DNA from 4 places in the Rhizobium sp. 05L419 genome. Region 4 is predicted to be linked to each of the others. Evidence: predicted binding sites of a transcription regulator. Region 4 holds the regulator's gene; each other region holds the start of a gene.
The links. Region 4 encodes LexA, which represses DNA repair genes until DNA is damaged. Its sites were predicted from a motif close to TGTTCNNNNTGTGTTCNG; they were not measured.
Positions count from the first base shown of each region.

Region 1: a site for LexA is predicted at 2,840-2,857, ahead of AC1DMK_RS06470 (helicase-related protein). Genes of this name have one in related genera too.
Region 2: a site for LexA is predicted at 2,976-2,993, ahead of AC1DMK_RS15560 (PA0069 family radical SAM protein). Genes of this name have one in related genera too.
Region 3: a site for LexA is predicted at 4,052-4,069, ahead of dnaE (DNA polymerase III subunit alpha). Genes of this name have one in related genera too.

Region 1 is NZ_JBFTOF010000004.1:88,905-94,764, forward strand. Features, by position in the region: gene AC1DMK_RS06470 (helicase-related protein) at 1-2,692, opposite strand, end outside; gene AC1DMK_RS06475 (DUF3309 family protein) at 3,334-3,489, shown strand; gene AC1DMK_RS06480 (YMGG-like glycine zipper-containing protein) at 3,517-3,777, shown strand; gene efp (elongation factor P) at 3,945-4,514, opposite strand; gene epmA (EF-P lysine aminoacylase EpmA) at 4,666-5,730, shown strand; gene AC1DMK_RS06495 (lysine-2,3-aminomutase-like protein) at 5,727-5,860, shown strand, end outside.
Region 2 is NZ_JBFTOF010000011.1:247-6,106, forward strand. Features, by position in the region: gene AC1DMK_RS15550 (phosphotransferase) at 167-964, shown strand; gene AC1DMK_RS15555 (ribonuclease HII) at 972-1,643, opposite strand; gene AC1DMK_RS15560 (PA0069 family radical SAM protein) at 1,752-2,909, opposite strand; gene AC1DMK_RS15565 (glycosyltransferase family protein) at 3,047-3,565, shown strand; gene AC1DMK_RS15570 (hypothetical protein) at 3,751-4,068, shown strand; gene moaB (molybdenum cofactor biosynthesis protein B) at 4,117-4,668, opposite strand; gene AC1DMK_RS15580 (4-(cytidine 5'-diphospho)-2-C-methyl-D-erythritol kinase) at 4,655-5,560, opposite strand; gene AC1DMK_RS15585 (tetratricopeptide repeat protein) at 5,567-5,860, opposite strand, start outside.
Region 3 is NZ_JBFTOF010000001.1:362,842-368,701, reverse strand. Features, by position in the region: gene proS (proline--tRNA ligase) at 1-885, shown strand, start outside; gene AC1DMK_RS01910 (lipoprotein-releasing ABC transporter permease subunit) at 902-2,209, shown strand; gene AC1DMK_RS01905 (ABC transporter ATP-binding protein) at 2,224-2,907, shown strand; gene AC1DMK_RS01900 (DUF5680 domain-containing protein) at 2,917-3,381, opposite strand; gene AC1DMK_RS01895 (hypothetical protein) at 3,409-3,987, opposite strand; gene dnaE (DNA polymerase III subunit alpha) at 4,291-5,860, shown strand, end outside.
Region 4 is NZ_JBFTOF010000001.1:161,448-167,307, forward strand. Features, by position in the region: gene eno (phosphopyruvate hydratase) at 1-458, opposite strand, end outside; gene kdsA (3-deoxy-8-phosphooctulonate synthase) at 600-1,445, opposite strand; gene AC1DMK_RS00845 (VOC family protein) at 1,442-2,323, opposite strand; gene lexA (transcriptional repressor LexA) at 2,526-3,248, shown strand; gene AC1DMK_RS00855 (ComEC/Rec2 family competence protein) at 3,408-3,545, opposite strand; gene gltA (citrate synthase) at 4,666-5,860, shown strand, end outside.

The sequences.
Region 1 (5,860 bases), on a different contig from region 4:
CGGTGCGGCCTCCAAGGCGCCACAGCAGAACCGGCTTCGGCTCTTCCGTCTCGGCACCTTCAACGACCTCGTCAGTGGCAACAGTTTCGGATGCCGGTGCTGGCGCTTCCGTCGTTGTCTCTTCCGATGCGCTGTCGGCATCGTCGTGATCAGCCTTCTCGGCGCTTTCGTCGGCTGTCGTTTCGGCAACTGCCGGGGTAGCGGACGCGTTCTGCGCGGAGAGATAGGCTGTAGCCTCTTCAGCCTTCACGGCATCGGCGCGATAGCCGAGGCCCTTGAGGATTTCTTCCATGTCCTCAAGCGTCGCGCCGAGAATCGAAAGCATGGCGGTCGTCGTCGTGAAACGGCGGCCGTCATAGGCGCCTTCGGGACGATTCGGTTGACCGGGCTTCCATTGCAGGAGCGGCCGGATGATGTCGGCGAGGCGCTCCAGAATGTCGATGCGAACGGCCCGTTTCCCGAGGAACCGGAAACCTGCAAGCTTGTAGAACATCCGTTCGAAGCCGGGATCGGTGACGACGGAGGTCCGGCCGGCGGCCAACACTGGAATGAGATCGCCATAGCCGGTCTTTTCCAGACCGTCGTTTTTCAGAGCCCAGAGCAGCGTGATGAGTTCAGCCGGCGCCGGCTTCAGAAGGGCCGGAACGAAGATGTGATAGGCGCCGAACCGAACGCCGTAGCGGCGCATCGATGCACGGGCATCCTGATCGAGAGACTTGACCTCTTCTGTCACGTCGCGGCGGAAGAGCACGCCCAGGTTCTCCACCAGCTGGAACGCGAGACCCTTTGCAAGGCCCTGCAGGTCCTCGGCGCGAGACAGATCGTCAAGCGGTTTGAGGACCGTGCTTATGTGGTGGTTCACAAAGCGCTCGACACGCGCCGACACATGGTCGCGCGCATTGCCCGTCAGCTGCTCGTCGGCGAGCAGGATGACGCGCGGGCGCATAATGTGATCGCTACCCGTCAGTCGCGCAACCGGATCGCCCAGCCAGCGGATCAAACCGTCCGCGCTGATGGCCAGATCGGCATTGCCGGCCGCGTGAATACGCGCTGCGCGCGCCTCGAATTCAAGAGCAAGCGCCTTTTGCGAAGCAGTTTGAACCGCCTTGGCGTCCGGCCCGTCCGCTCCCGATACAGGCGTGAACCGGAATCCGGACAACTGCCCTACATGATGTCCTTCAACGAAGACATCGCCATTTACACTGATTTCAGCTTCCAGCATCGCATTCTCTCTCAGGCGCTTCATGAGCACAGATGTCCTGCGATCAACAAAGCGTTTCGTCAACCTTTCATGTAACGCATCGGACAATCGATCCTCGATATCCCGCGTCTTTTCCTGCCAGTGTGTCGGATCGGCAAGCCAATTGGGCCGATTCGATACATAGGTCCACGTCCTTATCTGCGCGATTCGCGCCGAAAGCGTGTCAATTTCACCGTCCGTTCGATCCGCGCGGTGTACCTGCTCGGCAAGGAAGTCCTCATTCACCGTGCCATAGCGCACGAGATCGGAAAAGAGGGTGGAGATAAGATCGGCATGTTGTGCCGGTGTAATACGTCGGTAATCCGGCAGCGCGCAGGCTTCCCACAGCTTTTCTACCCGCGCCGGCGTATTGGCAAGATCAATGATTTCGGGATAGCGCGACAGCTGTTCCAGCGCCTGTTGATCAACAGCCGGCAAAGCGCGTGTCAGTCCGGAAACGCGCGGACTGGTCTCAAGACTCGCCCGCAAAGTCTGGATGGACTTGAAATCGAGGTTCTTGGTCCGCCACTGCAGCACCTTGACGTTGTCGAACTGATGGCCCTCGATGCGCTGGACGAGCTCTTCGTCGAAGGGTTCGACCTGGCCGGTCACGCCGAATGTGCCATCGCGAAGATGACGCCCGGCGCGCCCGGCGATCTGGCCCAGCTCGGCGGGATTGAGATTGCGGAATTGATAGCCGTCGAACTTTCGATCCTGCGCAAAGGCGACGTGATCGACATCGAGATTGAGGCCCATGCCGATCGCATCGGTCGCCACAAGATACTCGACGTCGCCGGCCTGATAGAGCGCGACCTGGGCGTTGCGCGTTCGAGGACTGAGCGCGCCGAGAACGACCGCCGCGCCGCCGCGCTGGCGGCGGATCAACTCGGCGATGGCATAGACCTCGTCGGCGGAGAACGCGACGATGGCGGTGCGCTGCGGCAGGCGGGTGATCTTCTTCTGGCCGGCGTAAAATAGGTGGGAAAGCCGGGGCCGTTCGACGATGGTCACGCCCGGCAGGAGGTGCTGGAGGATGGGGCGCATGGTACCAGCGCCCAGCAAAAGGGTTTCGTCGCGGCCGCGCAGGTGGAGGATGCGGTCGGTGAAAATGTGACCACGCTCCAGATCGCCTGCCAGTTGGACCTCGTCGATGGCGACGAAGGCGGCCTTCGTCTCGCGCGGCATCGCTTCAACGGTGCAGACCGAAAACCGCGCATTGGGAGGCGATATCTTCTCCTCGCCCGTAACCAGAGCGACGTTGTGCACGCCGACCTTCTCGACGACACGCGTGTAGACCTCGCGCGCGAGAAGGCGCAATGGCAGGCCGATCACGCCGGTGCCGTGGGCGACCATGCGTTCGATGGCATAATGCGTCTTGCCGGTATTGGTCGGACCGAGCACCGCGGTMACGCCGCGCCCGCTCTGTATCATGGGCTGCGATGTCAGTGTCATTGTCCTGCTGATGAGGCGGGGGACCTCGGGATAAACTCAGCTCCTCACTGAAGCAGACAACACATGGACAGCCGCTCGGCCAAACGCAAGGGCTGACTTGTGGATTTCTGCTGCGCGAATAGCTTGCAGAATACCCGTTTGGCGATTCAGAACAGTGCGAGAACGAATCAGAGACGAATCGCTCACTCCCGCTGATTCAGTGTTTGTTCACGGCTAACTATTGATTTTGAATCACTTTTTCGCACTAGATGCTGAATCTGGAGATTCACGCTTGGCGTGTGGCCGCCGCCAATTCCTGCCGGGGCCGGCAGTTTATGTCTTATCGCGGTTCGGTCGTCGGACGAACGCGTATGGCTACTCCGTTCAAGTGTCGATCAAAGGCGGAACAAACAGAAGACGAATCGGCGACTGCCTTGATTTCAGGGTTTGTTCACGGCAACATGTTGTAGGAGAATGACTTTTTAACCATAGAGCAGGATGGCCGAAAGGGACGCAGGAGCCTGTTTACGGTGGCGCTGGAATTCTGACCGTGGGTCTGCGAGTTCGAATTAATGGAGCGGATGGAAAATTCGAGCGGAACAAAAATCTGATGGGCGTGTTTCTTGCTCATTCAAACTCGCATTGCGCTGAGGTCACCGGATATGCTTGGAACGATACTGCTTATTATCCTTATTCTGCTTTTGCTCGGGGCCCTACCAAATTGGGGTTATAGCCGCGGGTGGGGCTATGGACCTTCTGGCGGTTTGGGGCTAGTGCTCGTCATTATTATTATTCTTGTACTGATGGGGCGGATCTAAGCGCCCGAAAAACCTGGGAGAAATGTCATGATGAAGAAAATTGTTCTCATTGGTGCCCTGGTCGGTGCACTCGCATCCTGCACGGCGACGGAACAGGGTACTGCGATTGGCGCAGGCAGCGGCGCTATCATCGGCGGGGCAGTCAGCCACAGCTGGGGTGGTGCGGCAATCGGCGCTGTAGCCGGTGGTCTCGCTGGCGCTCTTATCGGGCAGTCGGTCGAACGCCGCGGTTACTGCGTCTACCGCGACCGGTACGGTCGCCGCTACGAAGCGCGTTGCCCGCGCTAAGATTGCGTGGGTAGTCGGCGAAAATAAGCCGGGTACTGTCTTCCTATGTCAAAGCGAAAGGCGTCGGTTACCCGGCGCCTTTTTGCATGGCCGCTTGCTGGATCCGGGCAAACAAAAAGGCCGCATCGAGAGCGATACGGCCTTCGAGATGACGAACTTCCTGAAGATCAGTCTTTTGCACGCTCGACGTAGGAATTGTCTTCCGTGGCGATGACGACGCGCGTACCGGCGTTGATGTGTGGCGGCACCAGGGTGCGTACGCCGTTCGACAGCATTGCAGGCTTGTAGGAGGACGATGCTGTCTGACCCTTGACGACCGGTTCGGTCTCGGAAATCTCGAGCGTCACGTGGCGTGGCAGTTCGAGAGCCAGCGCGATCCCTTCGTGCATCGACAGAATGCAGGTCATGCCTTCCTGAAGATAGGCCTTCTGGTCGCCCATGGTTTCGACGTCGACCACGATCTGGTCGTAGCTGACGGGGTTCATGAAGTGGAAGCCTTCGCCGTCTTCATAGAGGAACTGGTGGTTGACGTCTTCAACGAACGCGCGCTCGACCTGCTCGGTCGTACGCCAACGCTCGGAGACCTTGACGCCATCGACGATGCGGCGCATGTCGACCTGGGTGACCGGCGTGCCTTTGCCCGGGTGAAAGTTCTGCGCGGTAAGAACGACGTAGAGCTTACCATCCACGTCGATAACGTTTCCCTTGCGGATGGAAGAGGCGATGACCTTGACCATAAGACTTCCTTGTAACTGGGCTTTTGGCGTCGTAGAGGACTGTCGAAATAGCCCCGGAGACGCAATTAATTGTTCTTTGGGGGCGCAACTAACCTAAAATCCGGCAAATAGCCAGCCCTCGCGTTGGCCGATGCGGCGAGGACAGCGTTGAATGAAACCCTCGATCACCAAAGCGTCTCCATGGTGGACGCCGAGCGTCCATGCAGATCGCCGTCCCTTCCTGATCGGACGCAATGCCGTCCAGGCGGCTCTGCGCGGCTACTTCGCGCGCGAGGATTTCATCGAGGTGGATACGGCAACGCTGCAAATCTCGCCAGGCAATGAGGCGCATCTTCACGCGTTTGCGACAGAGGCACTGACCACCGATGGCCAGAAGGCGCCGTTCTATCTGCATACGTCACCGGAGTTCGCCTGCAAGAAGCTGCTCGCCGCCGGCGAGCAGCGCATCGCCTGTTTCTCGCATGTCTATCGCAACCGCGAGCGCGGGCCGCTGCATCATCCGGAATTCACCATGCTGGAATGGTATCGTGCGGCGGAAAGCTATGAGAGCCTGATGATGGATTGCGTGCGCATCCTGGCGCTCGCCGCGCAGACGACAAAGGCGGCCATGTTCAGCTACCGAGGCAGGCAATGCGACCCGTTCGCCGGCCCCGAGCGCATTGGCGTGGCAGAGGCCTTCAGGCGTCACGCGGGGATCGACCTCCTGGCGTCCGTGTCGGCTGACGGTTCCACAGATCGCGCCAAGCTGGCAGCGGAAGTGAGGCGCGCGGGCATGCGTGTATCGCAGGACGATGGCTGGGCCGATCTTTTCAGCCGCGTACTCGTCGAGAAGGTGGAGCCGCATCTCGGCTTCGGTCGCGTCACGATCCTGGACGAATATCCGGTTTCGGAAGCTGCCCTGGCAAGGCCTTCAGCGCACGATCCGCGAGTGGCGGAGCGTTTCGAGGTCTATGCATGCGGCGTGGAACTGGCGAACGGCTTTGGCGAGTTGACCAATCCCGACGAGCAGCGACGTCGTTTCGAAATCGAGATGGCGGAAAAGGCGCGCGTCTATGGTGAGACTTATCCGATTGACGAGGACTTCCTCGAGGCGCTCTCGATCATGCCCGAGGCGAGCGGCATCGCGTTGGGTTTCGATCGACTGGTGATGCTCTCGACAGGGGCATCGCGGATCGAGCAGGTGCTTTGGGCGCCGGTTGCGGAGTACGGACGATGAACATCGCCAAGCCGATCAAGACGTTGGCAGGCTTGAAAGACGCAGGACTGCTCAATGACCGCGATCGCGAAAGCCTCAAGGACGTTGCGGCGCGCTATGCCATTGCTCTTACGCCGTCCGTTTCGAAGCT
Region 2 (5,860 bases), on a different contig from region 4:
TTTTTTGTTGTGCGCCCAGCATGGGCGTACTCTTGTGGGTGCAAGTCCCGTCGTAAGCTGGTCATGGCGAGCGAAGTGAAGCGCAACTGCGGAAGGGCGACCGACCGTGGGGAGGAAGCGTGGATCGAACCTGCGGGCCGATGAACAAGAATCCGGATATGAGGCGATGCCGACCAGGGCGAGCGGGGGAGACAGGGCGGATGCTCATGCGGAGAGCGGTGATGGGCCTTTCCTGCGCGACGGCTTGGTCTGGCGGCGGGTGCGCCCGTGGAGCGCAGGCGTGCAGGCGTTGCTGGGTCATCTGCATGCCAATGGCTTCGAAGCCGCGCCGCGCGCCGCCGGCGTGGATCAGGCGTGGGAGCGCGTCACCTTTCTCGATGGCAAGACCGGTGACATAGAAACGGACGCAGAGATGCAGTCCGCCGCCGTTCTGGCGTCGGCGGCGCGGCTGCTGTGCCGCTATCACTGCTGTGCCGCACCGGTCGCTGTCGAATGGGCGAGCCGGGCTTGGCAGTTGTCGCCGAGAGCGCCGTTCGAGACCATCTGCCATGGCGATTTCGCGCCCCATAACGTCGTTCTGCGCGATGGCGAGGTCAGCGGAATCATTGACTTCGAGACTGCCCACCCCGGGCCGCGCATATGGGATCTGGCCTATGCCGTCTATCGCTGGGCGCCTCTCTCTGCTGGCGCAGGGTCCCCGCTGGCCGGCATAGACCGCCAGGTTGAACGTGCCCGGTTGTTCCTGGATGAATATGGGTTGGACGAGCGGTTACGGGCTGGCGTTGTCGCGACGATCGTCGCACGACTTGAGCGGCTCGTCGTGTTCATGCAGGAGCAGGCGGCGAACGGCTCCGAGAAATACCGGGTCGATCTCGCCGAGGGACATGATCGCGTCTACCGCGCGGATATCGACTATATCAGCTTGCACCGCCAGCGCATCGCAGCCGGCATGATGCCGGCCTGACGATCGCTCACTCGCCCTCCACGATCCCGGCCAGTTTCAACGGGCGAAATGTCATCCGGTGCAATGAGCACGGGCCATGCGTCTCGATGCCGGCGCGATGCTGTGTGGTTCCGTATCCGGCATGGGCGGCAAAGCCGTAGAGGGGAAAGATCCGGTCGGCACGTGCCATCATGCGGTCGCGCGTGACCTTGGCGATGATGGACGCGGCTGCGATCGAAACCGAACGCGCATCGCCCTTGACGACGGCCTGACCGGGGCAGTGGAGCCCCGGCGGAACATCGAGGCCATCCGTCAGCACGTAACTCGGCAGGATGGCCAGGCTGCAAATGGCACGTCGCATGGCATCGAGGCTCGCCTTGCGGATATCCGTTTCATCGATGCGCCTTGAACTCGACGATGCGATGGCGACGGTTGCCGTCGCCAGGATCTGATCGAACAACTCCTCCCGTTTCAGGGCCGAGAGCTGCTTGGAATCATTCAATCCTTCCGGAATACGCCTGGGGTCGAGAATGACCGCCGCGGCGACCACCGGCCCGGCCAGCGGCCCGCGCCCGGCTTCATCGGCACCAGCAACCGGCCAATGGCCGGCCTTTCGTGCCTTCAGCTCCAGCCGGAAATCGGGCACGAGCGGGACATCTTCGAAAAGCATAGGAGAATCGGGTGGCGTGCGACGTTTCATGCGGCTGAACTTCGCACGCCAACCCGATTTCCTGCAAGTCCCCGGATCAGGGCGGCGGGCCGAGGACTTGAGTGCGGACGGGCAGGGCAGCCATCCGCAAGCTGAATATCAAAGCAGCGACAACTGCACGCCGCTGCCATCCGGCGGAACGAACAGGTCGTCACGTAACGGCATGCTGCGACGGGTCATGCCCAGACGCTTTGTCGCCATTTCGAAACGGCGGGCGATCTGCCAGGCATAGGGTCCGGCTCCCTTCATCCGCTTGCCGAAATCGGCGTCGTAATCCTTGCCGCCCCGCATCGAGCGCACGAGGGCCATCACATGGCGATAGCGGTCGGGGTAATTCTGCAGCAGCCAGTCCCGAAAGAGCGGCGAAACCTCCAGTGGCAGGCGCAGAATGACATAGCCAGCCTCCTGCGCCCCGGCTGCCTTCGCTGAATCCAGGATGCGCTCCAGCTCGTGATCGTTGAGGGCCGGAATCATCGGCGCAGCGATCACCGATGTCGGAATGCCTGCCTCGCTCAACGCCCGGATCGCCTCCAGCCGTCGCGCCGGCGTCGAAGCCCTGGGCTCCATCGTGCGCGCCAGCTTGCGGTCGAGCGTCGTCACCGACAGCGAGACGCGCACCAGGTTTTTTGCGGCCATCCGATTGAGAATGTCGATATCCCGCAGGATCATCGCCGACTTGGTGACGATGGAAACAGGGTGGTTCGCCTTCTCGAGAACTTCGAGGATCTGACGCATGATACGCCATTCCTTCTCGATCGGCTGATAGGGGTCGGTGTTGGTGCCGATCGCGATCACGCGCGGCCTGTAGCCGGTTTTTGCCAGTTCGCGCTCCAGCAGCTTGGCAGTATCCGGCTTGGCAAAAAGCTTCGCCTCGAAGTCAAGGCCCGCAGAAAGCCCCATATATGCGTGAGTCGGCCGCGCAAAGCAGTAGATGCATCCATGTTCGCAACCGCGATAGGGATTGATCGAGCGATCGAAAGGAATGTCAGGCGATTCATTGCGCGTGATGGCCGTGCGCGGCTTCTCGATCTGCACCTCGGTCTTGAACGGCGGCAACTCTTCCAACGTCTGCCAGCCGTCATCCATGGCCTCGCGCCGCAGGGGTTCAAAGCGCCCGCTTGGGTTAAGGCCGGCCGCGCGGCCGCGGCGGCGGTCGATCTCGATCCGCAGGCCGGAAGAAACGATCATTGCGTCGGCAATATCTGCCGTATTGGCAGGCGTAAATGCGGCCTGCCCTGCAAGGGACTGTTCGTTCATCGGATTCTCCGTCGACGGATGGCTTTGCTTCCATCTGTTTGATGATTAAATTCCTATCGGCAAAATGAGAACAATGCAAGAACAAAATTGGGAAAGTGGCGCTGGCAAAGTTTTGTGCGACGCTCTATAAATAGGCAATGTTGACAGTAGTGCTCGAATGCCAGGATCAGGAACCTGAACTGGCGCAGACTTTATCGGTGTTGGTTGCAGGCGCGGTTGAAGGGCTTGTCAGCGACGTTGTGGTGTTGGACCACGGCTCGCGCGACGGTTCGTCGAAGGTTGCCGATGCGGCGGGTTGCCGCTTCCATTCTCAATGGGACATCAAGGACATACTGCGGTCGGCGCGGGGCGAGTGGCTGCTCTTCGTGGAACCCGGCGCGAGGCCGCAGACGGGGTGGATCGACGAGATTGCCGAATACGTCTCGCTCAACAAGCTGCCGGCGCGCTTCACTGCCTCGCGCGGCTACCGCCTGCCGTTCTACAAGAGGTTTGGACGCTCGAAGCCGCCGTTGGAACTGGGTCTGCTTTTGCCGAAAAACCACGCACTGGCGGCCGCGCGGAGCGGCATGCGCCTGTCGGAATTCGCCAAGGGCCAGAAGCTGCGCAGGCTCTCGAGCGAACTAATTCCCTCCTGGGTCGCGCGCTCGGCGCGATAGCAGCCGGCGCTCCGGTCGCTTGTCGCGCAAATAATGGCGCTCGATTCGATTTTGCGCTATAATTTGCGCATGGCGCCGCCCGAGCGCCTCGCTTCGCGACGGTCGACCATGGAATGCCGGCAGACGGCAGAACAGGTCAGCGGAAGTTCCCTCTTCTGCCGGTTTCCGGCAAAAGGAGGTGCGTCATGAAACGCAATATGATCCGCGGCCTGCTATCGGCCGTCGTATTGGCGGCATCGATGATCGCGCATCCGCATTCGGCAGCATCGCAGATGATGCGCAGTTGCGCAGGCCGATCCGAGGTCGTTCATTTCCTGGACACGAACTTTGCTGAGAAGCTGACGGCCGTGGGACTGATCAACGAGAACGCCATGCTCGAGGTCTACGCCGCGCAAAGCGGTACATGGACATTGCTCATCACGGATGTTCGCGGCGTGAGCTGCATTCTGCTGTCGGGGGATAGCTGGGATACCATGCCTGTCCTGCCGGGCATAGGAACATAGATCGCGAATGCTGCATGCGGTCGCCGAGGGCAGGCATCGCCTAGCGTGTCATTTGCCTGCGCCGCGCTTCAGATGCTCGTCAAGGCGCGGCATGATCTCCACAAAATTGCAGGGCATGTGGCGGTAGTCGAGCTGCGCTTTCAGAATGCCGTCCCAGGCATCCTTGCAGGCGCCGGGTGAGCCCGGCAACGCGAAGATGAAGGTGGCGTCGACAACGCCGGCTGTCGCCCGCGACTGGATGGTCGACGTGCCGATCTTGTCGTAGGAAATTCGGTGGAAGACCTGCGAGAACCCGTCCATCTTTTTCTCGAAAAGCGGCTCCAGGGCTTCGGGGGTGACATCGCGGCCGGTGAAGCCGGTTCCGCCGGTCGTGATCACCACGTCGATGTCATCGCGGATGGTCCAGGCCTTGACCTGCACGGCGATCGCCTGCTTCTCGTCGGGCACGATGGCGCGTTCGATCAACCTGTGGCCGGCATCCACGATCCTCGCCGCCAGAGTGTCGCCGGAGCGATCGTCGGCGGTCGTCCGCGTGTCCGAGACGGTGAGGACGGCAATGCCGACCGGAATGAAGGAGCGGTTTTCGTCAAGTCCTGCCATGGCCGTCTCCCGCCAGCGTTTCCGTCGCTTCGAAGTACCAGTCGGGACGCTCGCTGTGAAGCGCGCGCGCCGCGTCCTCCGCGGCAGCCACCGTCTCGAATATGCCGAAGCACGTTGCGCCGGAACCTGACATCCGCACGAATGCGGCGCCATGCTCCTTCAACATCCCCGAGATTTCGCCGATCTCCGGCAGCAGGGCACGGGCAGGCGGCTCGAGGTCGTTGCGCATGCCATTCAACGCGTCGAGCCAGGATGGCGCTGTCCCCGTTTCAAGCGGCGCGTTGTTCTTGGTCGCAAGTCTTCGGAAAACCTCGGGCGTCGACATGCCCTTCAGCGGGTTGGCGAGCACCATTGCAAACGCCGGCATGTCGCCGACCGCCTCGATCCGTTCGCCTATGCCGCGCGCGATCAGCGGCTTGCTCTCCAGGCACATCGGGACATCGGCGCCGAGGCGAACGGCAATCTCGTCGACGGTCTCAGGTGGCAGAGAGGTTCGCCACAGCCGCATGAGCCCGCGCAGAGCCGCGGCTGCATCCGCCGAACCGCCGCCAATGCCGGAGGCGACAGGCAGGTTCTTTTGCAGATGAATGCGGACTGGGCCGGCGGTTCCGCCCGCTCGAAGCACGGCGTCGCGCAGCGCATCGCGCGCCCTCAGCACCAGATTGGTGCCGCCGTCCTGTTTCAGCGTATCGCTGAAGCGCCCGGTCATGACGAACTCGTCGGACGGCGCCGGCGCAAGTTCCAGCCTGTCGCCGCGCCGGGTGAAGGTCACTAGCATCTCAAGCAGATGATAGCCGTCGCTTCTCTGGCCCGTCACATGGAGGGCCAGATTGATTTTTGCAAACGCGTCCTCGTGGATGATCGGGTCGCCGCCGATGCCCTTCTCAGGCATCGGTTATCAGGACTTCTTGTCCGCAGGCTTCGGATCGACAGGGGCTGGATCCGGCTGCTTCTTGTCCGCGGCCTTGGAATTCTCGCCCTTCACGGGCAAGCCGTTAGCGATTTTTTCCTTGATCTTGGGAATCTCGGCTGCTTCCGGCTCCGAGGCCAGCGCCCGGTTCCATTGGTAGACGGCTTCCAGCTTGCGCCCGACGCGCCAATAGGCGTCGCCCAGGTGGTCGTTGATCGTTGCGTCGCCAGCCTTAATTTGGGCGGCCCTTTCGAGCTCGTCCACGGCATCGTCGAACTTGTT
Region 3 (5,860 bases), 200 kb from region 4:
TTCGGCACCATGCGCTCGCGCGAGTTCATGATGAAGGACGCCTATTCCTTCGATCTGACGCGCGAAGGCGCCGAGCATTCCTACAAGAAGATGTTCGCTGCATACCTGCGCACATTCGATCGTCTCGGGCTGCGTGCCATTCCCATGCGGGCCGACACCGGTCCCATCGGAGGCGATCTCAGCCACGAATTCATCATTCTTGCGGACACCGGCGAATCCGAAGTCTATTGCCACAGGGATTTTGTCAATTTTGATACTCCTGCGGTCGATACCGATTTCGACGATGTTGCGGGGCTGAAGGCGATCTTCGACAAGTGGACTTCGGTCTACGCAGCCACCTCCGAGATGCACGACGAAGCTGCGTTCAACGCAATTCCCGAAACCGAGCGCCTTTCAGCTCGCGGTATCGAAGTCGGCCACATCTTCTACTTCGGCACGAAATACTCCGAGCCGATGGGTGCGAAAGTGCAGGGGCCGGACGGCAAGGAACACGCCGTTCACATGGGTTCCTACGGTATCGGCCCGACACGCCTTGTTCCCGCCATCATCGAAGCCTCGCATGACGAGAACGGAATCATCTGGCCCGCGGCGGTGGCGCCGTTCGATGCGGTCGTGATCAATATGAAGGCGGGCGATGCTGCCTGCGACGCTGCCTGCGAGAAGATCTACGCCGTGCTTTCGAAGGCCGGTAAGGACGTTCTCTACGACGACACGGATGATCGCGCCGGAACCAAATTCGCGACCGCCGATCTGATCGGCGTTCCGCTCCAGATCATTGCCGGTCCGCGTGCGGTCGCGAACGGCGAAGTAGAAGTCAAAGACCGCAAGACCGGCGCCCGCGAAACGATGACCATCGACGCGGCGATCAACAAGCTCTTAGGCTAAGGAAGCGGGAGGCAAAATGGCAGACGCAGCGGTGAGCCGGCGGGGTTCTGAATCCGGCTCGGCTCCGGCCAGCCGGCCATTTTCCGCCTTCGAACGACTTGTGGCCTGGCGCTATCTGCGCGCGCGCCGCAAGGAAGCGTTCATTTCGGTCATCGCCGGCTTTTCCTTTATCGGGATCATGCTTGGCGTTGCCACCCTGATCATCGTCATGGCCGTCATGAATGGCTTTCGAACGGAATTGATTTCCCGTATTCTGGGCATCAACGGTCACATGATCGTGCAGCCGGTGGATGGGCCGTTCACAGACTATGCTGCCCTGACCGACCGGTTCGCCGCGGTCCCCGGCATCAAGCTGGCGCTGCCGCTTGTCGAGGGCCAGACGCTCGCATCGGGGGCAGGTGGGGCTGGCACGGGCGCGCTGGTGCGCGGTATTCGTGCGGAAGACCTCTCGAAGGTGAAAACGGTCTCCGACAATATCAAGTCGGGCGATCTTGTTGGCTTCGCGGCCGGGCAGGGCGTTCTTATTGGCTCGCGCATGGCCGACCAACTGGGGCTGCAGGCGGGTGATAATATCACATTGATATCACCGGAAGGTGACGTGACGCCGATGGGCATCAACCCACGCGTCAAATCCTACAAGGTCTCGGGTATATTCGAGATCGGCATGTCGGAATATGATGCGACCATCATCTATATGCCGCTCGAGGAAGCCCAGCTCTATTTCAATGCCGAAGGGCTGGTGCAATCCATCGAGCTCTTTGTAGACAATCCAGATGACATTGATGCTCTGCGCCCAAAGGTCGAAGCGGCGGCCGGACGGCAGATCGCTGTCACAGATTGGCGCCAGCGCAACCAGACCTTCTTCTCCGCGCTTCAGGTCGAGCGCAACGTCATGTTCATGATCCTGACGCTGATCGTCCTCGTGGCTGCGCTGAACATCATTTCCGGTCTCATCATGCTGGTAAAGGACAAGGGCAGCGATATTGCCATCCTGCGCACCATGGGTGCTAGCTCCGGGGCCATCATGCGTATCTTTTTCATGACCGGCGCGGCGATCGGCATCGTCGGGACGCTGGCAGGCGTGCTGCTTGGCGTCGTCGTCTGCGTCAACATCGAAAAGATCCGCGGGTTCTTCTCCTGGATCTCGGGAACCGTTCTTTTCGATCCGCAGCTCTATTTCCTCAGCCAGTTGCCCGCTGAAATGAATCTCGGCGAAACGATCTCGGTTGTGGTCATGGCGCTGACGCTCTCCTTCATCGCAACGATCTTCCCGGCATGGCGCGCCTCCAAGCTCGATCCCGTCCAGGCCCTGCGCTACGAATAAGGAATGCTCATTTCATGAAGCGGAATACCGTTCTCAAGCTTTCCGGCGTTGAGCGCCAGTACGGCCAGGGAGAGACTGTGCTCTCGATCCTCAAGGGGGCCGATTTCACGCTCAACAGTGGTGAGATCGTCGCGCTCGTCGCTCCCTCCGGGACGGGAAAGTCGACGCTGCTGCATCTTGCCGGCCTGCTGGAGCATCCCGACGCGGGAGAGGTCAGCATCAACGGTCACCCGTGCAACGGTCTGTCCGACGACAAACGCACGGCGATCCGCCGCGGGGAAATCGGTTTCGTCTACCAGTTCCATCATCTGCTGCCGGAGTTTTCAGCGATTGAGAACATCATGATGCCGCAGATGATCGCTGGGTTGCCGCGCGGCGAGGCAAAAGAACGGGCCGCTCAACTGCTAGACTATATGCGGATCGGCCATCGCGGTGCGCATCGTCCCGGTGAGCTTTCCGGTGGCGAGCAGCAGCGCGTGGCGATTGCCCGCGCCGTCGCAAATGCGCCCAGCCTGCTGCTCGCCGATGAGCCGACAGGCAACCTCGATCCGGAAACGGCAAGCTACGTCTTCGAAGCGCTGGAAGCGCTGGTACGCCAGTCGGGTCTTGCGGCACTGATCGCGACGCACAATCATGAATTGGCCCGCCGCATGGATCGTCGTGTGACGATAGCCGACGGCAAGGTCGTAGATTTCTGACGATGCCACTCAGGGGATGATTAGACCACCGCGATAATCGAGTTCGTACGCCTTTCGCCCGTCGACCTCGATAAACTCGTGGCCGCGGAAATGCGCGCAGTCGCCGTCGCTGCGATCGACATAACGCCCGAGCGGATGGCTGAATTCCATGCCGCCCAGGAAGCGGCGATGTTCTGCGTACATTCGCGACAACGCCGCCGTGATCACGGTGCCTGCGGCGGTTGAATCCATCAGGTCCGGCTGGACGATCCGGCCGAAATAGTTCATTGCCCAAACCGGCTCTCCCTTCAGCCACGCGACCTCTTGCCCGGCAAAGTCAGTTCCGCCGAAATAGCTGTCGAGATAACGCCAGGGACCGCGCTCAAAGCCGATGTCGTGGGAACCGCTGCGGCTGGACGCTTGTCTGACGCCGCCTGCCACGTAGGTCTGCGACTTTGCTTCAACGATGAACGCATTGAGCTCTGTGAGATTCATGAACCCTCCTCGGGGGTGCCGTTCAAATCAATCGGTGCTGCCGCAGGCTTTCTGCCCGACGTCGTCGTCCCAATCCGCGACCGGGATCGTCTTGGCATCGACCTTCGAAGCCTTGCCATCCCGGGTGACCTTGCCCGTCAGCACGTTGTAGTCGCAGGCGCCAGTATTGTTGGTGTCCAGCGTGTCGTAGTGACTGAACGTGTATCCTGCGACGACGAACTGCTCGTTACGGTAGGCGAGGGTCAATGCCTGTTCCCAGCGATCGCGGCCGATCCCGGAATTCTGCGAATGCACGGCTATCGATCCGCTCGACAAAGCCTCGATCGATGGGTCCTGGCCGAACATGCCGTCCAGGCTTCCATTGCCCCAGACCTTCCCGGGCGCCTGTGTTGCCAGTGTCAACAGCGCGTGATCCTTGTCCCTCAGGTAGATATAAATGCCGATATCGTCGCCTTGCGCCGGCGATGCTACCAGGAGCGCGAGGTCTGCCTCGCCATCGTGATTCCAATCGCCAGTCGCTCCGCCGATGATTTTCGCCGGATCGATCTGTTCGGCCGCGGCAGAGCCGGCAGCAACGCACAGTGCAGTTAGGACAAATTTAAACATGCTTCTCTCCGTTCGATCCCGAACAGAAGAGCGGAAAAGATTCCTGTTGACAATAGAACAATAGCAGAACAAATTATAAACATAAGAGCACAGGAGAGCCAAATGACTGATATGATCCGTGATATCGCAGCATTCACCTCCATCGCAATGTTCGTTGCCAGCTTCTCGCTGATCTGCATGGCAATGTAGAATTCAGGGGACCGCATGGCTGCCATGCGGTCCTACCGCAGGACTGCGTCTGGACACCAACGCTGACAAGGCCGACAATGCCCCGATTCATCTGGTCGATTGGAAGGGCATGTTATGGCGGGTACGGAGCAGGACGGTTTCATCGGCGGAACGCCGGGGTTCGTTCACCTGCGTGTCCATTCGGCCTATTCGCTTCTTGAGGGCGCGCTGCCACTGAAGAAGATCCTCTACAAGGCATCAGCCGACAGCCAGCCGGCGATTGCCATCACCGACACCAACAACCTGTTCGTCGCCCTCGAGTTTGCACAGAAGGCGATGGATGACGGCCTGCAGCCGATCATCGGCTGTCAGGTCTCCATCGATATGGAAGACGGCCTCGAGACGGATCGGCGCGGCGGCCAGCAGGCACTCGTGAAACTGCCGTCGATCGTGCTGCTGTCGGCGACAGACGACGGATACGAGCGGCTCGTGGATCTGATCAGCCGTGCCTATCTCGGCGGCGAGGGCGGCGGGCAATCGGTTCACATCCGCTCCTCCTGGCTGGACGAGATCGGAACCGAAGGACTGATTGCGCTGACAGGCGCATCGACCGGGCCGATCGACATGGCGTTGAAGGACGGCCATATCGCGCAGGCCGAGGCACGGTTGCTGTCATTGAAGCGACACTTCGGCGACAGGCTCTATATCGAACTCCAGCGTCACGGCACCTATGACAAGCGTCATGAACAGAGGGTGATCGGACTCGCCTACGCGCACGACCTGCCGCTGGTCGCGACCAACGAGGCTTTTTTTCCGACGCGTGAGGACTACGACGCGCATGACGCGCTGATGGCCGTGGCTCACAATGCGATCGTGTCCGACGACAGCCGCTTTCGCCTGACGCCAGACCACTATCTGAAAAGCCGCGCCGAGATGGTGAAGCTGTTTGCCGATTTGCCCGAGGCTCTGGAAAACACGCTCGAGATCGCGCGTCGATGCTCCTTCGTCCTGAAAACCCGCAAACCGATCCTGCCGCGCTTTACCGGTGCGACTGCCGATCCGGAAGAGGCAGAGCGCGAGGAAGCGCTTGAGCTTCGCCGGCAGGCGGTCGAGGGGCTGGACAAGCGCCTTGGAACGCTCGGTATGTCAGCCGGGTACGAAGAGAAGGACTACCGCGAACGCCTCGAGTTCGAGCTGAGCGTCATCGAGCGCATGAAGTTCCCCGGCTACTTCCTGATCGTTGCGGACTTCATCAAGTGGGCAAAGCAACATGACATCCCCGTCGGTCCTGGCCGTGGTTCGGGTGCAGGGTCGCTTGTCGCCTATGCGTTGACGATCACCGACGTCGATCCGCTGCGTTTCTCCCTTCTCTTCGAGCGCTTCCTCAATCCGGAACGCGTTTCGATGCCGGACTTCGATATCGACTTCTGCCAGGATCGCCGCGAAGAGGTGATCCGCTACGTGCAGCAGAAGTACGGCCGCGAGCAGGTGGCTCAGATCATCACCTTCGGTTCGCTGCAGGCCCGAGCGGCGTTGCGCGACGTCGGCCGCGTGCTGGAAATGCCCTACGGGCAGGTCGACAAGATCTGCAAGCTCGTGCCCAATAATCCCGCCAATCCGACGCCGCTCTCGAAGGCAATCGAGGAAGAGCCGAAGCTGCAAGAAGAGGCCGCGAAGGAGCCTGTCGTCGCGCGCCTCCTCGACA
Region 4 (5,860 bases):
GCGCCGCCGTTGATGATGTTCATCATCGGGACCGGCAGCAGGTGCGCGCTGGCGCCGCCAACGTAGCGGTAGAGCGGCAGGCCGGAGGCTTCGGCTGCAGCCTTTGCGACGGCGAGCGAAACGCCGAGGATGGCGTTTGCGCCGAGGCGGGACTTGTTCGGCGTACCGTCCAGCTCGATCATCAGATTGTCGATCTGGATCTGGTTTTCGGCATCGATGCCGCCGATTGCGTCGAAGATTTCCGTGTTGACGGCCTCGACGGCCTTTTCGACACCCTTGCCGAGATAGCGCTTTCCGCCGTCGCGAACTTCGACGGCTTCGTGCGCGCCTGTCGAAGCGCCCGACGGAACCGCCGCTCGGCCCATGCTGCCATCTTCAAGATAGACGTCGACTTCGACGGTGGGGTTGCCACGGCTGTCGAGAATCTCGCGGGCGATAATATCGGTAATTGCGGTCATCGGCTCTTCCTGCTCGAGGGTGGATAAATCGTTTGAAATTCGTCTTAGTCGAAGACGCGCAAATTACAATCGCGGTTTGCGCGTCCTCAATGACGATCGTCGTGCGTGCCCTATTACACGATCATGTCAGTCTTTTGAACGTCAGTTCTTGGCGATCGCATCGAAGGCCAGCAGCTTTTCGAGAAGGCGCGGCATATCCTTGAGAAAGACCATGTTCGGACCGTCCGACGGCGCGTTGTCGGGATCTTCATGCGTCTCGACGAACACACCTGCAACGCCGACGGCAACGGCCGCGCGTGCCAGCGTTTCGACGAATTCGCGCTGGCCGCCGCTGGAGCCTCCCTGTCCGCCAGGCTGCTGGACCGAATGGGTCGCATCGAAAACCACAGGCGCGCCCATGGCCGCCATGATCGGCAGCGAACGCATATCGGAAACCAGCGTGTTGTAGCCGAAGGAGGCGCCGCGCTCGCATAGCAGAATGTTCGGATTGCCGGTCGAATTCAGCTTGTTGAGAACGTTCTTCATATCCCAGGGCGCCAGAAACTGCCCCTTCTTGACGTTGATCGCGCGGCCGGTCCTGGCGGCAGCGACCAAAAGATCCGTCTGGCGGCTGAGGAAAGCCGGTATCTGCAGAATATCTACAACGGTCGACACTTCGGCGCACTGCTCTTCCGTGTGGATGTCGGTCAGAACGGGAAAGCCGTATTCCTTCTTGAGATCGGCGAAGACTTCAAGCGCCGTCTGCAAGCCGATGCCGCGTTGTGCTGAAAGCGAGGTGCGGTTTGCCTTGTCGAAGGAGGACTTGTAGACCAGTCCGATGCCGAGCTTGTCGCAGAGTTCCTTGAGTACGCCGGCGACCATGAACGCATGATCGCGGCTCTCCATCTGACAGGGGCCGGCGATCAGGGACAGTTTGCCGCTATTCGAAAATACAACCGCGCCGGCACCCTCGCCAACTGCGACTTCGGAGTTTGTCTGGCTCATCACTTCTCCTCGAAGGCAAAGAGCGCGCCCTGCCCGGACGCTGCCTTTACCAGAATTCGATTGTTCTTGCGCGTGTAGGTGATCCCGTTAGCAGCCAAATGCGCTTCTGTCACGGCGAGATCGCCGACCTTGAACACGATGGCAACGCCGCGCAGGCCGCGATCGGTGCCGGGCGCGGCGAGATCGAAATAGGCATTCAGTCCATCCGGCGAAAGAATGCTGATGCGAACATTGGGCGTGGCAAGGCTAATGCCAAACGCTTCGTCCCGGACCAACGGCGCCGAAGAGGAAAAGCGCAGGAACAGGCCGAACGCCTTCGGGTCCGGCGCGGCGAGCACGATCTCGGCGATCCCGGTCACGCCGTTGGTATGCGTTTCCAGCGTCTTTCGGTCTGGAGGAAGTGCATTGATCCGCTGGCAGGTGAAGAGAAAGAAATCGGGTGCACGAAGGTCCGCGGCGAAGGCGAGCCTAAAAGCCGCGGTCGTCTCGGATCCATCGGGCATCTTCATCGGACGTTCAAACTGCAGCATCTCGCCGCCGCTTATCCTGTCGGCATGGAAACGGGCGTGGTCGCGATCGGCATCCGTCGTTGCCAGGACGACTGCCGAGAGGCCGTTCTCGCCGCACCGGAAGCGGAAGGCGCGATCGCGCGCTGTAAAGACGTTGCCCTTCTTGATCGACGCCTCATACGCATCCGCACTCGCGATTGCGAGCGGCTCGAGATATGTTTTGTCGGCGAAGAAGATGCAGGCGTTTTCTGTACCAAACGGGTGGCGCGCATCGGCCGCCACGGTGAAACCGAGCTTGCCAAGGCGTTCGCGCGCCAGGCCGACATTGGCGACAGGCAGGACAACATGGTCCAGCGGACGGGCTTCACTCATGGCAAATCCTCTTCCGAAATTCGCGAATGATGTGCGCTGGCTTGCACGACAATGCAAGAGGCCTCAGCGGCATACGTCGAATGAAGTGTAAAAACGCGACAAATCGGAGCCAAGTTTTACGAAAATTTAGGTACTTGCGGAACACATATGGAACATATAGTGTCTGTTCTGGCTTTGTTTCACGACTCTGGGGTTGACTTCGATGCTCACACGCAAGCAACAGGAACTTCTTTTATTCATTCACGAGCGAATGAAGGAGTCCGGTGTCCCCCCTTCCTTCGATGAAATGAAGGATGCGCTGAACCTTGCGTCGAAATCGGGCATCCACCGGCTGATTACGGCGCTCGAAGAGCGGGGGTTCATTCGCCGACTGCCCAATCGAGCCCGCGCACTCGAAGTCATCAAGCTCCCGGAAGCGTACAATCCGAGCCTTCAACCGCGACGTGGGTTCTCGCCGAGCGTCATCGAGGGCAGCCTCGGAAAGCCGCAGATGGTCGCGCCCGCCGCACCGAAGCCGGCTCCCAGTGCCGATAACGGCAATTCGGCCTCCGTGCCTGTCATGGGACGCATCGCAGCAGGTGTTCCGATTTCAGCCATCCAGAACAATACCCATGACATCGTGGTTCCAGCCGACATGCTTGGTTCGGGCGAACACTATGCGCTGGAGGTCAAGGGCGACTCCATGATCGATGCCGGTATCTTCGACGGCGACACTGTCATCATCCGCAACGGCAGCACAGCAAATCCGGGTGATATCGTCGTCGCGCTTGTCGATGACGAGGAGGCGACACTGAAGCGCTTTCGGCGCAAGGGTGCCTCGATCGCGCTCGAAGCCGCGAACCCCGCCTATGAAACGCGCATCTTCGGGCCTGACCGCGTCAAGGTGCAGGGCAAGCTTGTCGGCCTCATCCGCCGCTATCACTGATTGCCATCATGATGAAAGCGCGCTCGGCGGAGACGGCAAAGCCCGAAATGAGCCAATAGGCCGCAACGCCAGAAGCGCACCTGATGCTGCGATCTACTTTGCCGGATAGGCCTGCGCGAAGGCTGGGAAGAGCCCGGACGGCGACCGCAGCCCGACAAATCAGATGCCGGCCGAGAGCGCCATGTTCAGACCGGAAATCTCAACGATATGGGCGAGTGCGGACTGGCGTTGCGCCTCGGTCGTTTCCGGAGAGATGGCGCGTCGTTCATCTGTTACCAGCGATGCCGCAAAAGACACCTCTATCGCCCGGCAGGATTGATCGGATACGATCGCCGATGCCGCTCCTTAGCCGGTAGAGCCACTCCATTGCCTCATTCTGCGTAGAGAGAAACCATTGACGCCCTCCCCGTCGAAGTGGGCGGAGAAGGCAAGTCGTTCAGGCCTGGAAGTGCAGGCCCCGCCGGCGGCATCAGCCGGACGCGCCTTGTAAGCCAGGCACCGACTTCCAGCGGCGCGCAGCCGTGCGCGACCAGGGACACGTGCGTCGGCGCACGCCTCACCCTCGAAGCATTTGTCTCGGTCACGCCCACGATGTAGCGCCATCGGCCCTTGTCGTTCCCTTCCCGACGCTCGACGCGCCCAGTCAGCGTGGTCGTCACGACGGAATCCAGGATCACCGTTCCCGCGCGCCGGGTTTCCAGATGGGCTGCCGGCGACGATCACGCACAGCAAGCCGGCCAGAGCGGCTCGCCGGACGATCATGCGCCGGATCCCGGCCGCCAGCATGACCAAGAGCAGAACGACGAACCGTGCCGCGAGCCGCGTCGAAGCAACGTCGGAATCGAACTTGAACCACGCGACCGCGCCTGCTCCCAGAAAGACCGGCGAGATCAGGGGAGTACCGTCCGTGATCGAGTTCCTCGCCCAGCGCGAGGCTGCGCCCGGCGGCGTCATATCTGCGAGTGGCGCGTTCGGTTCTTGCCGTCCAGCGAGAAGCGGATTGCGTCTGCGCGGGCCGTATCCTTATGGCACGGCCGTCCTCGTCAGGAAGAGCGCAGAAATTTTGCGGGCGCGCCGCCTCCGACGCTGCCGACCCCGCTTCGATCGTTTTCGACTCCGGCATGCGTCCGCACCCGCAAGCCACCCTTACCCGCAACCAGAATGCAGGCTTCCGACGCTTCAGGTAACAATAATCGATTGAATTCCGAAGAGAAATCGGAACGCGGAAAAGACAAGGATAATCATCGGCTTCCGCTATGCGCGGCGGGCATCGCTGCGCTGCTTAAAAGTTGATACTGCGATGCACAAAATGGCGTCGAGAGAACTTGGCATTAACCGCGCGATCATATAGCTATCGCAGACGACGCTTAACCCTATGGCGCTTTTATGGCGCCACCCGCCAGTTTGGAGGATCACAATGACGGATCGAAGCGCAACACTGAAACTTGGTGACAAGTCGGTCGACCTCGCCGTGAAAAGCGGCACGATCGGCCCTGACGTCATCGATATCGGCGCCCTCTACAAAAACACGGCTTCCTTCACGTACGATCCTGGTTTCACCTCGACCGCGTCTTGTGAATCGAAAATTACCTACATCGATGGCGACGAGGGCGTCCTGCTCCATCGCGGTTATCCGATCGAGCAGCTGGCCGAGCATGGCGACTTCCTTGAAGTCTGCTACCTCCTGCTCTACGGCGAGCTGCCGACCGCGGCGCAGAAGAAGGACTTCGACTACCGCGTTACGCACCACACGATGGTGCACGAGCAGATGTCGCGCTTCTTCACCGGCTTCCGCCGCGATGCGCATCCGATGGCTGTCATGTGCGGCTGTGTCGGCGCACTGTCGGCCTTCTATCACGACTCGACCGATATCACCGATCCGCATCAGCGTATGGTCGCCAGCCTGCGCATGATCGCCAAGATGCCGACGCTTGCTGCCATGGCCTTCAAGTACCATGTCGGCCAGCCCTTCGTTTATCCCAAGAACGACCTGGACTACGCATCGAACTTCCTGCGCATGTGCTTTGCCGTTCCCTGCGAAGAGTATGTCGTCAATCCGGTGCTTGCCCGCGCCATGGACCGTATCTTCATTCTGCACGCCGACCATGAACAGAACGCGTCGACCTCGACTGTGCGCCTCGCCGGCTCTTCGGGTGCCAACCCGTTCGCCTGCATCGCGGCCGGCATTGCCTGCCTCTGGGGTCCGGCTCACGGCGGTGCCAATGAAGCAGCGCTCAACATGCTGACCGAAATCGGCTCGGTCGACCGTATTCCGGAATATATCGCCCGCGCCAAGGACAAGAACGATCCGTTCCGCCTGATGGGCTTCGGTCACCGCGTCTACAAGAACTACGATCCGCGCGCCAAGATCATGCAGAAGACGACGCATGAGGTTCTCGGCGAACTCGGCATCAAGGACGATCCGCTGCTCGACGTGGCAATGGAACTGGAGCGCATCGCGCTTACGGATTCCTATTTCATCGAGAAGAAGCTCTATCCGAACATCGACTTCTACTCCGGCATCACGCTGAAGGCGCTCGGCTTCCCCACGACCATGTTCACAGTCCTGTTCGCCCTTGCCCGCACCGTCGGCTGGATCGCTCAGTGGAACG